2 regions of the Dyadobacter aurulentus genome follow, and region 1 is predicted to be linked to the other one. Evidence: riboswitches for the same ligand, from Rfam matches in the RefSeq annotation. Region 1 holds a riboswitch; the other holds the start of a gene.
The links. Region 1 has a riboswitch for cobalamin ahead of FXO21_RS25740 (cytochrome c biogenesis protein CcdA). Riboswitches for the same ligand answer to the same signal wherever they lie in the genome.

Region 1 (7,007 bases):
CTCCTGCGATGCGGCAGGGGACGATGGTCAACGGCGAACTGATGAAATTTGACCAGATTATTGCGGCATTCCTTGACCAGATGAAACGCAAAGCCGAGGCCGATTGCGGGAAGGAACTTCGCCACGTCGTAATGGGGCGTCCGGTTCATTTCGTAGACAATGATCCCGCCGCCGACGAGCGGGCGGAAAACGAGTTAAAGGCCATTGCGAAAGGGCTTGGTTTCGATCATGTCGGTTTTCAATACGAGCCTATTGCCGCCGCATTTGCCCACGAAGCCAGACTTTCCGGTGAGAAACTGGCGATAGTGGTGGATCTGGGCGGCGGAACTTCGGACTTCACGATTATCCGGCTTTCAAAGGAAAATGCCAGAAAGCACGATAGAAACAGCGATATCCTGGCAAATACCGGCGTGCGCCTCGGTGGAAATGATTTTGACAAAGATCTGAGCCTGGCCGAAATGATGCCGGAACTAGGTTTTCGGACGAGATACGGCGCCAAAAACCTCGAAGTGCCGTCTTACCATTATTTCGATTTGTCGGAATGGAGCAAGGTGAATTTCTTATATACAAACCGGATTTTGTTCCAGGCCAAGCAGTTGCTGCGCGAAACGCATGATCCGGTTCGCTACGGCAGGCTGATCAATGTGCTTGAACAGGAAACAGGACATGCGGTGCTGGCAGAAACGGAAAAGATCAAGATCGGTCTGGCGAGCAGGGAGAACTTCGAGGCCGAACTACCTTTTATTGATCAGGATCTGCGTATCGATGTGGCCAGAGAAGATTTTAACACAGCCATTATTTCAAAAACAGAGAAAATCGTAAATGCAGCAGAAGAATGTTTGCAGGTGGCCGGCATTGCGCCCGAAGCGATCGGACTGGTAATTATGACCGGCGGCTCTACCGAAATTCCCCTGATCCAGGAGCAGTTCAGGAAGCTATTTCCAGCCGCCAACTGGTCGGAGGAAAACAAGCTTTCCAGCGTCGGGCTGGGACTGGCCTACGATGCCCGCAACCGTTTTTCCTGAAACTATTTAAAGCCGGTATTTCACGCCGGCTTTGAATAGTTTTTGTCAGAACGAAAAACTGTACCGACAGGAAACTGCCCTTCCCGGCAAGTTATAGCCTCTTTTTTCATAATAATTCTCGTCAGTTGCATTAGCGATTTTCAGGGTGAGCAGGTGACTGGCTGAAATTTTGAATGCAGCTGCCAGGTCGATCATCATATAGTTTGGGTATTCGATTTCGGGATTGATCGGATCGGTATAATCGATATCTGTCCGCATGCCCACCGTCCGGGCGGATAACCGGATGCGGAGCCATTTGAGGTTGTCATATTCCAGGCCATAATTAAATGTATTTCTGGCCACATTCTGAATATTCCTCGTTGTTTCCGAAGCGTCGGACCCTATAATCAGTTCCCTCGCTTTCAGCAGGGAAGTGCCATTCCAAAATGCCCGCAAAACGTATCGGTAATCATTTAATGCGCCCAAATTATAGGATAGCTCAGTTTCCAGGCCATTGATCTGCGCGTCGGCCGCATTCACAAAAGTTGCTCTGGACACGATTACGTCGCCGTTTTGCAAAGGCTCGTTCACTGTTCTGATCGTCTTCGCGATCCGGTTATCGACCTGTGTCGCAAAATAGGTAACACTGGCCGACAAGCCTGATTTTGGTCTGCTCAAATGTATTCCTGCGTCCCAGCTGAGGCTGTTTTCGTTTTTCAGGTCCGGGTTCCCGGCTGTTACGGCGATCCTGCCTTTTGCGTCTCTTATCTCGTTATATCCGGCCACATTGTAAGCATCCGTTGTTACAAAGGCGCGGCCGACATTGGCTTTTAAAAACAAATAATGAACCGGATTATAGGTTATGCCCAGGCTTGGACTTGTAAAAGGTGTTTTTTCCTTACCTGCTTTGTAGGTAGGCAACAGGGCAGTTTCGTGTACATCAAATGTAATATGGTCGAAGCGCACGCCGGGCTGCAAAGTGATTTTACCAAAATCCAGAACTGCCTGAGCAAAAAATGCAGATGAAATGATCGCATATTCAGGCTGGGTGGGCGCTCGCTCAGTAGTATCGTTGGTCCAGCGACGACTTTTGGTGGAAGCATTCAGATAATCGTAACCTATTATCAATGAATGTTTTTGCAGTTTCCAGACGTCTTTAATCTGAATACCTTTCCAGCTGTTTTTACCGGCAGCCGAGCGGAAAGGCGCGACGGGCTTGCCGGAAACGTTCAGGGTATAATTAGAAGTATGTTCGTCTGCCCCGAACACTTTCACGCTTGCAGTATGAGCGCCTATTTCCGCAGAAAGTGCAATATCCAGCGCAGCCCGGCCAATATCCTTGGTACTCGCTTCTGTGCTGCCGGAAGAAATTTCACCGGGTGACTCGACATCTTTTGCTTGAAATGTTTCGCCACGCACATCGAGTCGCAGACGTTTGTTCAGCTGATAACCCAGCCGCAGTGCACCCGAATAGTAATGCAGCTGCGTGTAAGGCCTTTTTGCGCCATCATTAACCGTTTCGTCCACTTTTTCAATGGGCTGGGCAGTGTAATTTTTCTGGGAAGATGTGTAGTCAAATGCATTTCTAAGCCAGTTGTTGCTGCCAATCCTGTAATATTTTGATCTTTCCAAATAGGTAAATGAAAGGTCGTAATCAAGCTTTTTGGTCAGATTTCCACCGGTGTTGAGGCCAGCCTGAATCGTTTTAAAACTACCATATTCTACAAAGCCATTGCCGCTGGCTGCACCTTTGGACCGCTTGGTAATCACATTAATCACCCCGCCCATTGCCTGCGAACCATAAAGCGAGGAAGCAGGGCCTTTCAGGACTTCGATCCGCTCAACGCCATTCAGGTTGATTTGGGACAAGTTGGTCGCCCCGGCGGCGCGGCCATCGATCAGTAACAATGTTCTTTGGTTCAATCCGGAAAACTGCGGCCGGAAACCCCGGATTCCTATCCCGCTTGACAAATTCGGATATTGGATCACATCCACGGCTGCCGATTTCCGAACCATATCGGTAAGGTCCTGGGCGGGCGTCAGTCGCATATCTTCCGAGGAAATCAGGTCGATTTTTTGGGCAATGCGCTCTTTGTTTGTGTCAAAACGCGTGGCTGTAACTACGATGGGATCGAGCAGGTTCGCATTCGAACTGTCTGTCGGGGTAGTTTGTGCATTGCTCTGGAAGTAGCTGATAAAGGGCAGTAAATGAACGGGTAAGCGTAAAAATTTATACAAGGGATTCATACAGAGTGATTGTTCCGATAAGGATTGAAAATGCGCCGACGGTGTAGTTGACGACTTTGAGAAATGTTTCCCGCTTGCCCGCGAAACGGTGGATGGAAGTGGCGAAAAAATAGCCGTAAGCCGACATGGAAAGAATAATTCCGACACTTTGCAAAATGATGATCCAGACCGCCGTAGACGCATCGCTTGCGGCGAGGGTCAGCGCCACGGCACATGCGCCGCCTGTTCCCGCAAGTCCGTGGACCATTCCTACCCAAAACGAGCGGCTGAATTTTTGCTGCGGGTTAGGGTAATGCAAAGTTCTGTCTTTCACAAAGTTCCGCCGGATCGCAACCACACCCAGCCAGATCATCAGCGGCCCGACGAGCAGCTCTACTTTCTCCGAAATGTCAAGGGTAAGCGTCGATCTCAGCAGCAAAACCAGCACAGCAAACAGGATGAGCGTAAAGGAATGTCCGAGCGCCCAGTGGGACGAACGCCAGATCAGTTTCCAGCGTTGGGAAGGACTTTTGGCATCCTCGCTGGCCAATACAGAAACCGCCGCCATATGATCGGGTTCAAAGGAATGCTGGACGCCAAGAAGCAGGGAATCAATGAGTAGGATGTTGACCATTCGTTTTTCGATTAATCTTGGATAAGTAAAAAACCGCTTATCTCGAAAAACTTTGGGAACAATGCAGGCGCAGGGCAGCAGCCCAAAAGAAGCCACCGCCATCGTCCTATCGCCTTTCTTCCCGAAAGCAATCCGGATAATATATCGACTGGCAGGTCTTCTGGCTCGCCCAGTTGCAACGCCTTCCCGGGGGATTGATTGAATTAGTGAGTGAGTGAATTAGTGAGTGAGTGAGTGAGTGAGTGAGTGAGTGAGTGAGTGAGTGAGTGAGGGTTTTATAAGTCTAATACAAAAACATTCACTAATTCGGTCATTCACTAATTCACTAACTCATTAATTCACTAACTCACTAATCACTAACTCAAAATTACTTCCCAGTGGCACAAAATGTTGCAACACAAAATATGAACTTACAGCAGCGGGTACTGCTCCGGATTTTCACCGGATTCCCTTTTCATCACGCAAAGCGCGTGAACCAATTGAGCCGCAAATATGGAGTTTTTTGTTTTACACTGACATGAAAATTAACTTATTCCTCTACTTTTGCAGCCTTGAAACAGTTCTTTACTTTATTTTCCAACAGGAAAAGGTTTTACTAACCACGTGAATTAATAGGGAATCGTGTGCAAATCACGAGCTGTCGCGCAACTGTAAGTAACGCAAAGAGTTTACATCAGAATGATGTCCACTGGGGAATTAATGATTGAATTAGCGAATGACTGAATGACTGAATTATAGACCGGGTCGCCACTGCGATGACCGAATATTTTTTTATCAGTCAATCATTCAGTCACTCAATCATTCAAAATTAAAAGCCCCGGGAAGGACGATGTGAATGTTACAAGTCAGGAGACCTGCCTTTTTTTGTTGACAATGCTTCCGCGAAATGAAGCTTCGTCTGGTCTGGATTTTTCCGGTTTTTGAGCCGTGATTTTCGGGTGTAGTTCGCCCGGTCTTTCCTTCTTCGTCTTCTTTCGCTTGCATTAAAAATTCTGGCAAGAGCTTTTAACTCACCTAAAATCAGGTTAAAAGTATGCAAATGCTACAAAACTGCGGTCCGCGAACTGACGGCAGGAGCAACCGGACCATTCAATTAAAAATCGGCGTCTGCACTGCGGTATTCGGCGGACTTATCGTGCTCACTTCGGCTGGTTATGCGCAGCAAAACACTGTGAAGCCTGATCCGGACAAGGACGGCGAAGCACGCGATTTGTCCGAAGTTATCATTTCGGAAGAACGGCGGAAGTCATTTTCTGCCATCAACAAAATCGACGTTCCGATACGGGATATGCCCGTTTCCACTTCGGGTGTCAGCGTCAAAACCATTGAGCAGCGCGGCGCGGATGACCTCGGTGAAGCGATGAAAAACACCACCGGTGTGCGAGCCAACAACACTTACGGCGGATTTCAGCATTTCACGATCCGCGGGTTTTCCAACTTTGTATTGCTCACGGACGGTGTCCGCGACGAGCGCCACAACATTTCCACGAGCGCGCCGAGCACGAACCTGGCCAATGTCGAAAGCATTGAAATTCTCAAAGGCCCTGCTTCGGCACTGTTCGGGCATTCTGCATTGGGAGGGATCATTAATATCGTCAGGAAAAAGCCAACTGCCGGGTTCAAAGCTGATTTTTCTACTACCTACGGAAGTTTTAACACCAAAAGGATGCGTGCCGGAGCGGGCGGGGCGATCAATGACAAGCTGCGTTACCGGGTCGATTTTGGGATGTCCGACACGGAAGGTTACCGGCATTCCGGCTCGAACACAAACAATGGGTATCTGGCATTGGAATACACTCCAACTGAAAAAGACCTGTTTTACCTGACGATAGGCGCCAATAAGGACATTTACGATACCGACACGGGCATTCCGATGCTGGAAGGAAGCAAAGTAGTACCGGGTTTGAACGTAAATACACGCTACAACGATCCGCAGGATTTTTTGAAAAACACGCGGTATGATTTTCAGCTCAAATACGTCCGCCAGATCAATTCGAAACTGAAACTCTCGAACCAGCTATCCTATTACGATGACAATATCAACTACTTTTCTGCGGAGGAGCTGACTTTGAACCCTACGCTGGATTCGATCACCAGGTCCTATCCCTTTTACTTTAATCACCTCACCAAACCGCTGCAAAACCAGCTCGAACTGACGTTTGATTTCAACACCGGAGGCATTGAGCATAAGCTGCTTGCCGGTTATTCACTGAGCTTGATGGATCGCCGGACTTATAACGGGGATGTTTTCGGGCCGGGTCAGTTTGCTACCATTCCGGTTAAGGATCCGGTCGCGAATCAGGGTTATGTCGATTTCGTGACTACCAATTACCGGGCTACGATGGAAAACGTGCACGGGATTTATGTGCAGGATTGGTTAAAGATTTCGGAGAAATTAAAAGCGTTAGCGGGGTTGCGTTATGATATTTTCAGAGGCACCTATTTCAGTGATCAGGTCAATGGCGACAGGGAAGTAACCGCGGAAGGTCCCGAGTCGAAAGTAGCGAAATCTGCATTGACTTACCGCCTTGGTCTGGTTTATCAGCCGACTGAAACTTTGTCGGTTTACGGGTCTTATGCTACTTACTTCAAGCCTTCGCGCCGGGTAGCAGCGAATGGTGAAACCTTTGAGCCCGAGGATGGTTATCAGGCTGAAATCGGCAGCCGGCTGGAAATTTCCCGCAAATGGTCGGGTAACCTGTCAATTTACTACATGCGTAAAAATAACCAGCTGGAAAGCTTGCCGGGTGGGGTTTTGAAACCGATCGGATCGGCGGAATCAAAAGGTTTGGAAGTTGAAATTCACGGAAATCCATCGCCCGGACTGGACATCAATGCAGGCTACACCCTGGCAAAGGCAAAATACCTTCCGCACGACGGCTCAGAAGTGAATCCGGCGGCGGGAAACAAAACGGCTTTCGCACCTGAAAATATGGTTAATGTGTGGCTTAATTATGAAGTTCAGCAGAGCATCCTGAAAGGATTCAGCGTTGGTGCGGGCGTTAATTATATGGATGAAACATTCACGAATAGTGCCAATATTTATGCACTTCCGGCTTATACGGTGGTTGACGCGGCAGTTGGCTACCGGGTTGGTCGCACCGCCTTGCGCTTGAACGTCAATAATTTATTCAATGAAAAAT
Region 2 (7,007 bases), 2.4 Mb from region 1:
ATAAATGATCATTGTCTTTTTGGAAGTTTGAAAAAGCAAGGTAAAATGATTTCCCGGGATTTTTTAAGTTAAATGCGTGCCAGAATTTTCCGGCCTCTGGAAATGAATGCCGGGCCTTCGTAATCCATCCGCTCCTCAATGGTATATCTGAGCTCATTTTTGATTTCCGGATAAATCAGCGAAAGATTATACAGGATAGTCAACGAAAACGCACGGATCGCAATGGCAGTTTGTTTGTCGAGAACATATTTAAAAGCAATATCGATCAGCTCGCCGTGGTACTCTTCCGGAATCGGAACATCTTCCAGGATGCGCGCACTATTGCGAAGTATGGCGTCGTGCACGTCGCTGCGGGCCAGCTGTTTTACCAATGTGCCAATGTAGGGTTCGATCAGCCAGGGACATTGCCTCGCAGCAATGCTAAGGCTATGCGCCGCACGCTGGGTTAGACGCTGATCGTCTGAAATAAAGCAGTTGAAAAGTTCATCAAATGCTTCTTCGGAAGTGCACGCGTGATCGGCAATCAGCGTCGCCTTTCTTTTCGACAGTTTTTCGTCAGCCAGCAGCTCGGTTTTGATATTCATTTCCATTAGAAAAAAACAAATGCTCCGGTCGGTAAAGCGGAGCATTTGAACAGAAAAAGAATGAATTTACTTGTTATCTCCTACCATATCCTCGGGCTTCACCCAGGCATCGAATTCCTCCGGGGTGAGGTAACCAAGTGAAACAGCCGTTTCTTTCAGGGTAGAGCCGTTTTTGTGAGCAGTTTGTGCGATTTCGGCAGCTTTGTAGTAACCAATTTTAGTATTCAATGCAGTCACCAGCATGAGCGAATTATTCACATGCTTTTTGATATTTTCATGCAGCGGCTCGATGCCCACTGCGCAGTTATCATTAAATGAAACACAAACATCGCCGATCAATCTTGCCGAATGCAGGAAGTTGTACGCCATCAAAGGTTTGAAAACATTCAGTTCAAAATGACCATTTGAGCCGCCGATACCAATCGCTACGTCATTTCCCATTACCTGGGCTGCCACCATCGTCATAGCCTCGCACTGTGTCGGATTCACTTTTCCCGGCATGATCGAGCTGCCGGGTTCGTTGTCAGGGATATGGATTTCACCAATTCCGGACCGGGGGCCGGAGGAAAGCATGCGGATATCGTTCCCGATCTTCATCAGGCTTACTGCCACCGTTTTCAATGCACCGTGCGCTTCCACGATCGCATCGTGTGCGGCGAGTGCTTCAAATTTATTTTCGGCTGTCACGAAAGGCAGGCCGGTTAATGTAGCAATATGTCGGGCTACGTCTTCCGAATATCCCTCGGGCGTATTGATACCGGTACCAACCGCTGTTCCGCCCAGCGCAAGTTCAGAAAGGTGCGCAAGCGTATTATAGATCGCGCGCAGGCCATGGTCCAGCTGGGAAGCATATCCTGAAAACTCCTGGCCGAGGGTAAGCGGGGTCGCATCCATAAAGTGGGTACGGCCGATTTTGACCACATTCCTGAAAGCTTCCGATTTCGCTTTCAAAGTATCGCGCAGCTTGATAATGCCCGGAATCGTCACGTCAACCAGTATTTTGTACGCCGCAATGTGCATGGCGGTCGGGTAGGTGTCATTGGACGATTGCGACTTGTTTACATCATCATTAGGGTGTAAAAATTTAGATTTATCAGCCAGGTCGCCGCCCTGCAATACATGACCACGGTAGGCGATGACTTCATTACAGTTCATGTTAGACTGGGTACCTGAGCCTGTTTGCCATACCACTAGCGGAAACTGGTCGTCGAGTTGCTCTGTCAGGATCTCGTCACAAACCTGTCCGATCAGGTCACTTTTTTCTTTTGGAAGAATGCCGGCTTCGTAATTGGTGATCGCCGCGGCTTTTTTCAGGTAAGCAAATGCTTTGATAATTTCTTTCGGCATTTTATTGATATCCTGCGCGATCGGGAAGTTCTGGATAGAGCGTTGCGTTTGGGCACCCCAATATACATGGGCAGGTACCTGCACTTCGCCCATCGTATCTTTTTCTATACGGTATTCCATTTTATTTTTAGAAGTAGTAAAAAATGAATTGTCGATTGAAAGGTAAAGTTAGGTTCGGCAGGTTAGTTTTTAGTGTTTTTTAAAGATAAATGTTCACCACCTTGAAAAGAATGTTTAGATTGGAATGCTTTAAAAATCAAGATTAGAACTCAATGGTGCCCAAAATCAGCATTTATCCCGACTACAATTCCATGAGCCTTGCGGCTGCCGACCGTGTGATCACGCTTCTTGCAAAAAAACCGAACGCGGTAATTTGTCTACCTTCCGGAAGTACGCCGCTGGGTATGTTCCGGGCGCTGGCGGCTGCGAATCAGAAAGGAACGGTCGACTTTTCGCAATGCATTTATATTGGTCTGGACGAATGGATCGGGCTTGGCGCCGATGATGACGGTAGCTGCCGCGACCTGCTCGACAGGGATTTTTTAAAGCCGATCGGCTTTCGTGAAAATCAAATCGTTTTTTTCGACGGAAAGGCAATCGATCCCGAAGCAGAATGCGTGCGGGTTAATAAAATCGTTGAAACCCTGGGCGGCCTGGACCTGATCGTGCTTGGAATCGGTATGAACGGGCATCTGGCTTTGAATGAGCCTGGTACACCCTGGGACACCTACGCCCACATTTCGGAGCTCGACCCGCTGACTGCGGAAGTAGGGCAGAAATATTTCAAAAAAGCCACGCCGCTTACAAAAGGGATTACGGTCGGTGTCAGGCACATTCTGGAATCAAAAACGGCCATATTGATCGGCTCCGGAGCTGCCAAAGCACCGGTAATCGCCCGCGCACTTGCATTCCCGGTAACAACCGCATTTCCTGCTACGGTATTACAAAATCACTTCAATGCGGAGTTCATATTGGATGAAGAGGCTGGGAGTGAGATTGAAAAGCGATGATAATGGGCTGCCAAGAATCACTTTTGAAGCCCATTATTTTCAGCTGAAAAAGATAAAATATCCGCCGCTAAATTGAATATTCCTCCATTTCACTTAAATCAGCCCGGTTTCTCCGACGCCTGGATTTTCAATTTAAATTTGGGCTGTTCTTTGTGAACGCCCGTCAATCGGGGTAGCGGTTTTGCTTTTGGAACCCTCATCCAATACCAGCAAACTAAAAAGGAACCGTGTGCAAATCACGGGCAGTCGTGCTACTGTAAATATCAGCTCCGGGTTTTTCCGAAACAGGTTTTTGCCCAGGTGTCCCATTGTTGTAAATGAGAAAGCTTAACAGCCAGAACATTTCGACGAGAAGGGCGGCGAAAATTGATATAAGCCAGGAGACTTGCCGCTACTCTCAATGGCTATTCTCTCACGATCGGAGGCTGGTCAGGCATTGATTTACCATGCATATTATCGAAAATGATCCGGCGCAATCGCTGTCAGCCAGTCCGGGTTTACCTTCGCCTATGTTACGTACTGATCTCAGGAGCAGGATGGGGGGTGTTTTCAAAGGGTTTTTACTAACTCTTTAACACTAGTATTATGTTGTCACACAATCTGGGCTACCCGCGCATCGGGAGCCGCCGCGAGCTGAAAAGAGCCAGCGAAAAGTTCTGGTCAGGCAAAATTGACCGGGAAGAGCTGCAGAAAGTAGCCCGCAAAATCCGCCACGAAAACTGGGAGACTCAAAGAGCAGCCGGAATCGGGCTGATCCCTTCCAATGATTTCTCCCTCTACGATCAGGTACTCGACATGTCGCTCACAGTGGGCGCAATTCCGGAACGATATCACCAGTTAATAGATGGAAAATCCAACAAGGAACTTGATCTCTATTACGCAATGGCGCGTGGCTACCAGCGTGGCGGACTGGATCTGAATGCGATGGAAATGACAAAATGGTTTGATACCAATTATCACTATCTGGTTCCTGAATTTGTTAAAAATCAGCAGTTTAGGATATATTCGGAAAAGGTATTCCTGGAATTTGAAGATGCATTGCAAAAAGGCATTTTAACCAAGCCTGTGCTGCTCGGGCCGGTTACTTATCTTTTGCTGGGAAAAGAAAAAGAGGAAGGTTTTGAAAAAATTGATCTACTGGAAAACCTGCTGCCGGTATACACATCTATATTAAAAGAACTATACTCCCGCGGCGCACAATGGGTACAGCTAGACGAACCTGCATTGGTACTGGATTTGACCGAGAAGCAAAAACATGCATATGAAATTGCTTATGCGACGATCAGGAAGTCGGTGCCGAAATTGAAGATCCTCGTCGCGACTTATTTCGGCGCACTGGAAGATAACCTGCCTACCGCTGCCAAGCTGCCCGTCGATGCGCTGCATATTGACCTGACCAGGGGCGAAAGCTCGCTTTCTGCATTGTTGAAGCATGAAGACTTTGCCCATTCAACCCGCCAACTTTCGCTGGGCGTAGTCGATGGACGGAATATCTGGAAAAACAACTATCGTAAATCGCTGGACTTCATTTCCCAGGCCATCCATGTACTTGGAGAAGATCGGCTGATGATCGCGCCATCATCATCTTTACTGCATAGTCCCTGTGACCTTGACTTCGAACAGGACGAAATTATATTGACGCCGGAGATTAAAAACTGGATGTCATTTGCCAAACAAAAACTGGCAGAAGTGGTGGAAATATGCCGATTAGCGGGTACTGACTTGCTTTTGGACGATGCTTTTATCGAAAACCAGAATGCAATAGAAAGCAGGAGGGAGTCGCCGCTCATTCACAAGCCGCACGTGAAGACCCGGCTGACAGCAGTGAAGGAAGCTGATCTCAACAGGCAAAATAACTTCGAAATAAGACAGCAGATCCAGTTAGAAAAACTGAAACTCCCATTGTTCCCTTCCACTACAATCGGATCATTTCCTCAAACCGACGAAGTCCGCCTGCTTCGTGCCAACCTGAAAAAGAACGAATTAACATTGGAACAATACGAAGTCCGCATTCGGGAGGAAATCGTGAGCTCACTGCGCTGGCAGGAAGAATTGGGCATTGATGTGCTTGTTCACGGAGAATTTGAACGGAATGATATGGTCGAGTATTTCGGCGAGCGCCTTTCCGGGTTCGCTTTTACCCAAAATGGCTGGGTACAGAGTTACGGAAGCCGCTGCGTGAAGCCGCCGGTGATTTATGGTGATGTGGAAAGACCGGAGCCGATGACCGTGAAGTGGTCGGCATTTGCGCAGGCGAATTCTCAAAAACTGGTAAAAGGAATGCTGACTGGCCCGGTTACCATTTTGCAGTGGTCTTTCGTACGCGACGATCAGCCGAGGAAAGATACTGCATTCCAGATCGGACTGGCGATCCGTGACGAAGTGGTTGATCTTGAAAAAGCGGGTATCAGGGTAATACAGATCGACGAGCCGGCGATCCGTGAGGGGCTGCCTTTGCGAAAAACAAATTGGTCTGCTTACCTGAAATGGGCGGTAGATGCATTCAGGCTGAGTGCGGCCGGCGTGGCCGATCAGACTCAGATCCACACGCATATGTGTTATTCGGAGTTTAATGATATTATCGATTCTATTGCGGCCATGGATGCGGATGTGATTACGATTGAAACTTCCCGCTCGCAAATGGAGCTGCTGGATGCCTTTGCCAGCTTCAGTTACCCTAACGAAATCGGGCCTGGCGTGTATGACATCCACTCCCCCCGCGTCCCGACCGTCGATGAAATGGTATTACTGCTTGAAAAAGCATTAAAAGTGATACCGGCACGCAATCTGTGGGTAAATCCGGACTGCGGCCTCAAAACCAGAAAGTGGCCCGAAACGGAAGCCGCTTTGCGAAACATGATATCAGCGGCTAACTTGCTGCGGGAAGGCGTCAAGTAGTTGGAAATTGTTCAGAGTGGTTCGGAATAGTTTGGGATTGTTCGGGGTAATTGGAAATTGTTCAGAGTGGTTCGGAATAGTTTGGGACTGTTCGGGGTAAATGGAAATCGTTCAGAGTGGTTCGGAATTGTTCAGGATTGTTCGGGGTAATTGGAAATCGTTCAGAGTGGTTCGGGATATTACGAGGCTGTTTAAGATATCAATATTAATACACGTCCAAACCGCCTCGAACCACCGAGACACATCAAACAACTCCGAACAATCTCGAACCAAACTACCGAACAACTTCAAACCACCTCAAACCACCCCAAACTATTCCGAACAACACTGAACCAAGTTAAGCCACCCCGTACACCCCAAATAACCACCAACACCTTGAACTTAGAAGAAAAAATTACTGCTTCGGAAACGCGCGTTTTTAAGACGGTTTTTCCAAATAATACCAATCACTACGATACCCTTTTCGGAGGTACTGCTTTGTCGATGATGGACGAAGTGGCATTTATTGCGGCCACCCGTTTTTCCAGGCTCAGATGTGTGACTGTCTCTTCTGACCGCATTGATTTCACGCACCCTATTCCTGCCGGGACGATCATCGAGCTGGTCGGAAGGGTGGAAACCGTAGGTAATACCAGCATGAAGGTACGCGTCGATATTTTTGTAGAGAAAATGTACGAAGAGGGCCGGGAGAAAGCAGTTACGGGCATTTTTACGTTTGTAGCGCTGGACGAGGATCACAAGCCAGTGAAAATTTTAAGCTAACTTTTTACTAATTAATCACGTTCTTTGGTGTGTTATAATGGACACATGCAGAAGCAGCAGGAGTATATTTCTCAACTTGACGGGTTACGGGCATTTGCGGTTGCCCTCGTGGTTTTGTTTCACTGGTTCCCAGAAGGCGAGGGAATTAACGTTATCGCAAATGGCCCGGTTGGCGTTACTTTGTTCTTTGTTCTGAGCGGTTTTCTGATCACCCGCATTCTTCTTGCTAACCGGAACCATCTTGCTGAGCACGGACTTGGGGCTACTTACAAAACCTTCATGTTTCGCAGGATCCTGCGCATTTTTCCGCTCTATTATCTGACGCTGCTCGTTATCTGGTGCATTCAGTATATTGATTTTATACCGCAGGTTCCCAGTCGGTTATACGATTATCCGCTGTACTATG

Region 2: another riboswitch for cobalamin. It lies ahead of metE (5-methyltetrahydropteroyltriglutamate--homocysteine S-methyltransferase); the one in region 1 lies ahead of FXO21_RS25740 (cytochrome c biogenesis protein CcdA).

The regions. Positions count from the first base shown of each region.
Region 1 covers NZ_VSRN01000001.1:6,214,457-6,221,463, reverse strand. The annotation lists gene FXO21_RS25750 (Hsp70 family protein) at 1-1,025, shown strand, start outside; gene FXO21_RS25745 (TonB-dependent receptor plug domain-containing protein) at 1,071-3,251, opposite strand; gene FXO21_RS25740 (cytochrome c biogenesis protein CcdA) at 3,235-3,864, opposite strand; cobalamin riboswitch at 3,998-4,359, opposite strand; cobalamin riboswitch at 4,435-4,740, shown strand; gene FXO21_RS25735 (TonB-dependent receptor) at 4,904-7,007, shown strand, end outside.
Region 2 covers NZ_VSRN01000001.1:3,841,213-3,848,219, forward strand. The annotation lists gene FXO21_RS15980 (D-2-hydroxyacid dehydrogenase) at 1-12, opposite strand, end outside; gene FXO21_RS15985 (hypothetical protein) at 69-584, opposite strand; gene fumC (class II fumarate hydratase) at 651-2,051, opposite strand; gene FXO21_RS15995 (glucosamine-6-phosphate deaminase) at 2,204-2,941, shown strand; cobalamin riboswitch at 3,101-3,348, shown strand; gene metE (5-methyltetrahydropteroyltriglutamate--homocysteine S-methyltransferase) at 3,527-5,839, shown strand; gene FXO21_RS16005 (acyl-CoA thioesterase) at 6,215-6,601, shown strand; gene FXO21_RS16010 (acyltransferase family protein) at 6,647-7,007, shown strand, end outside.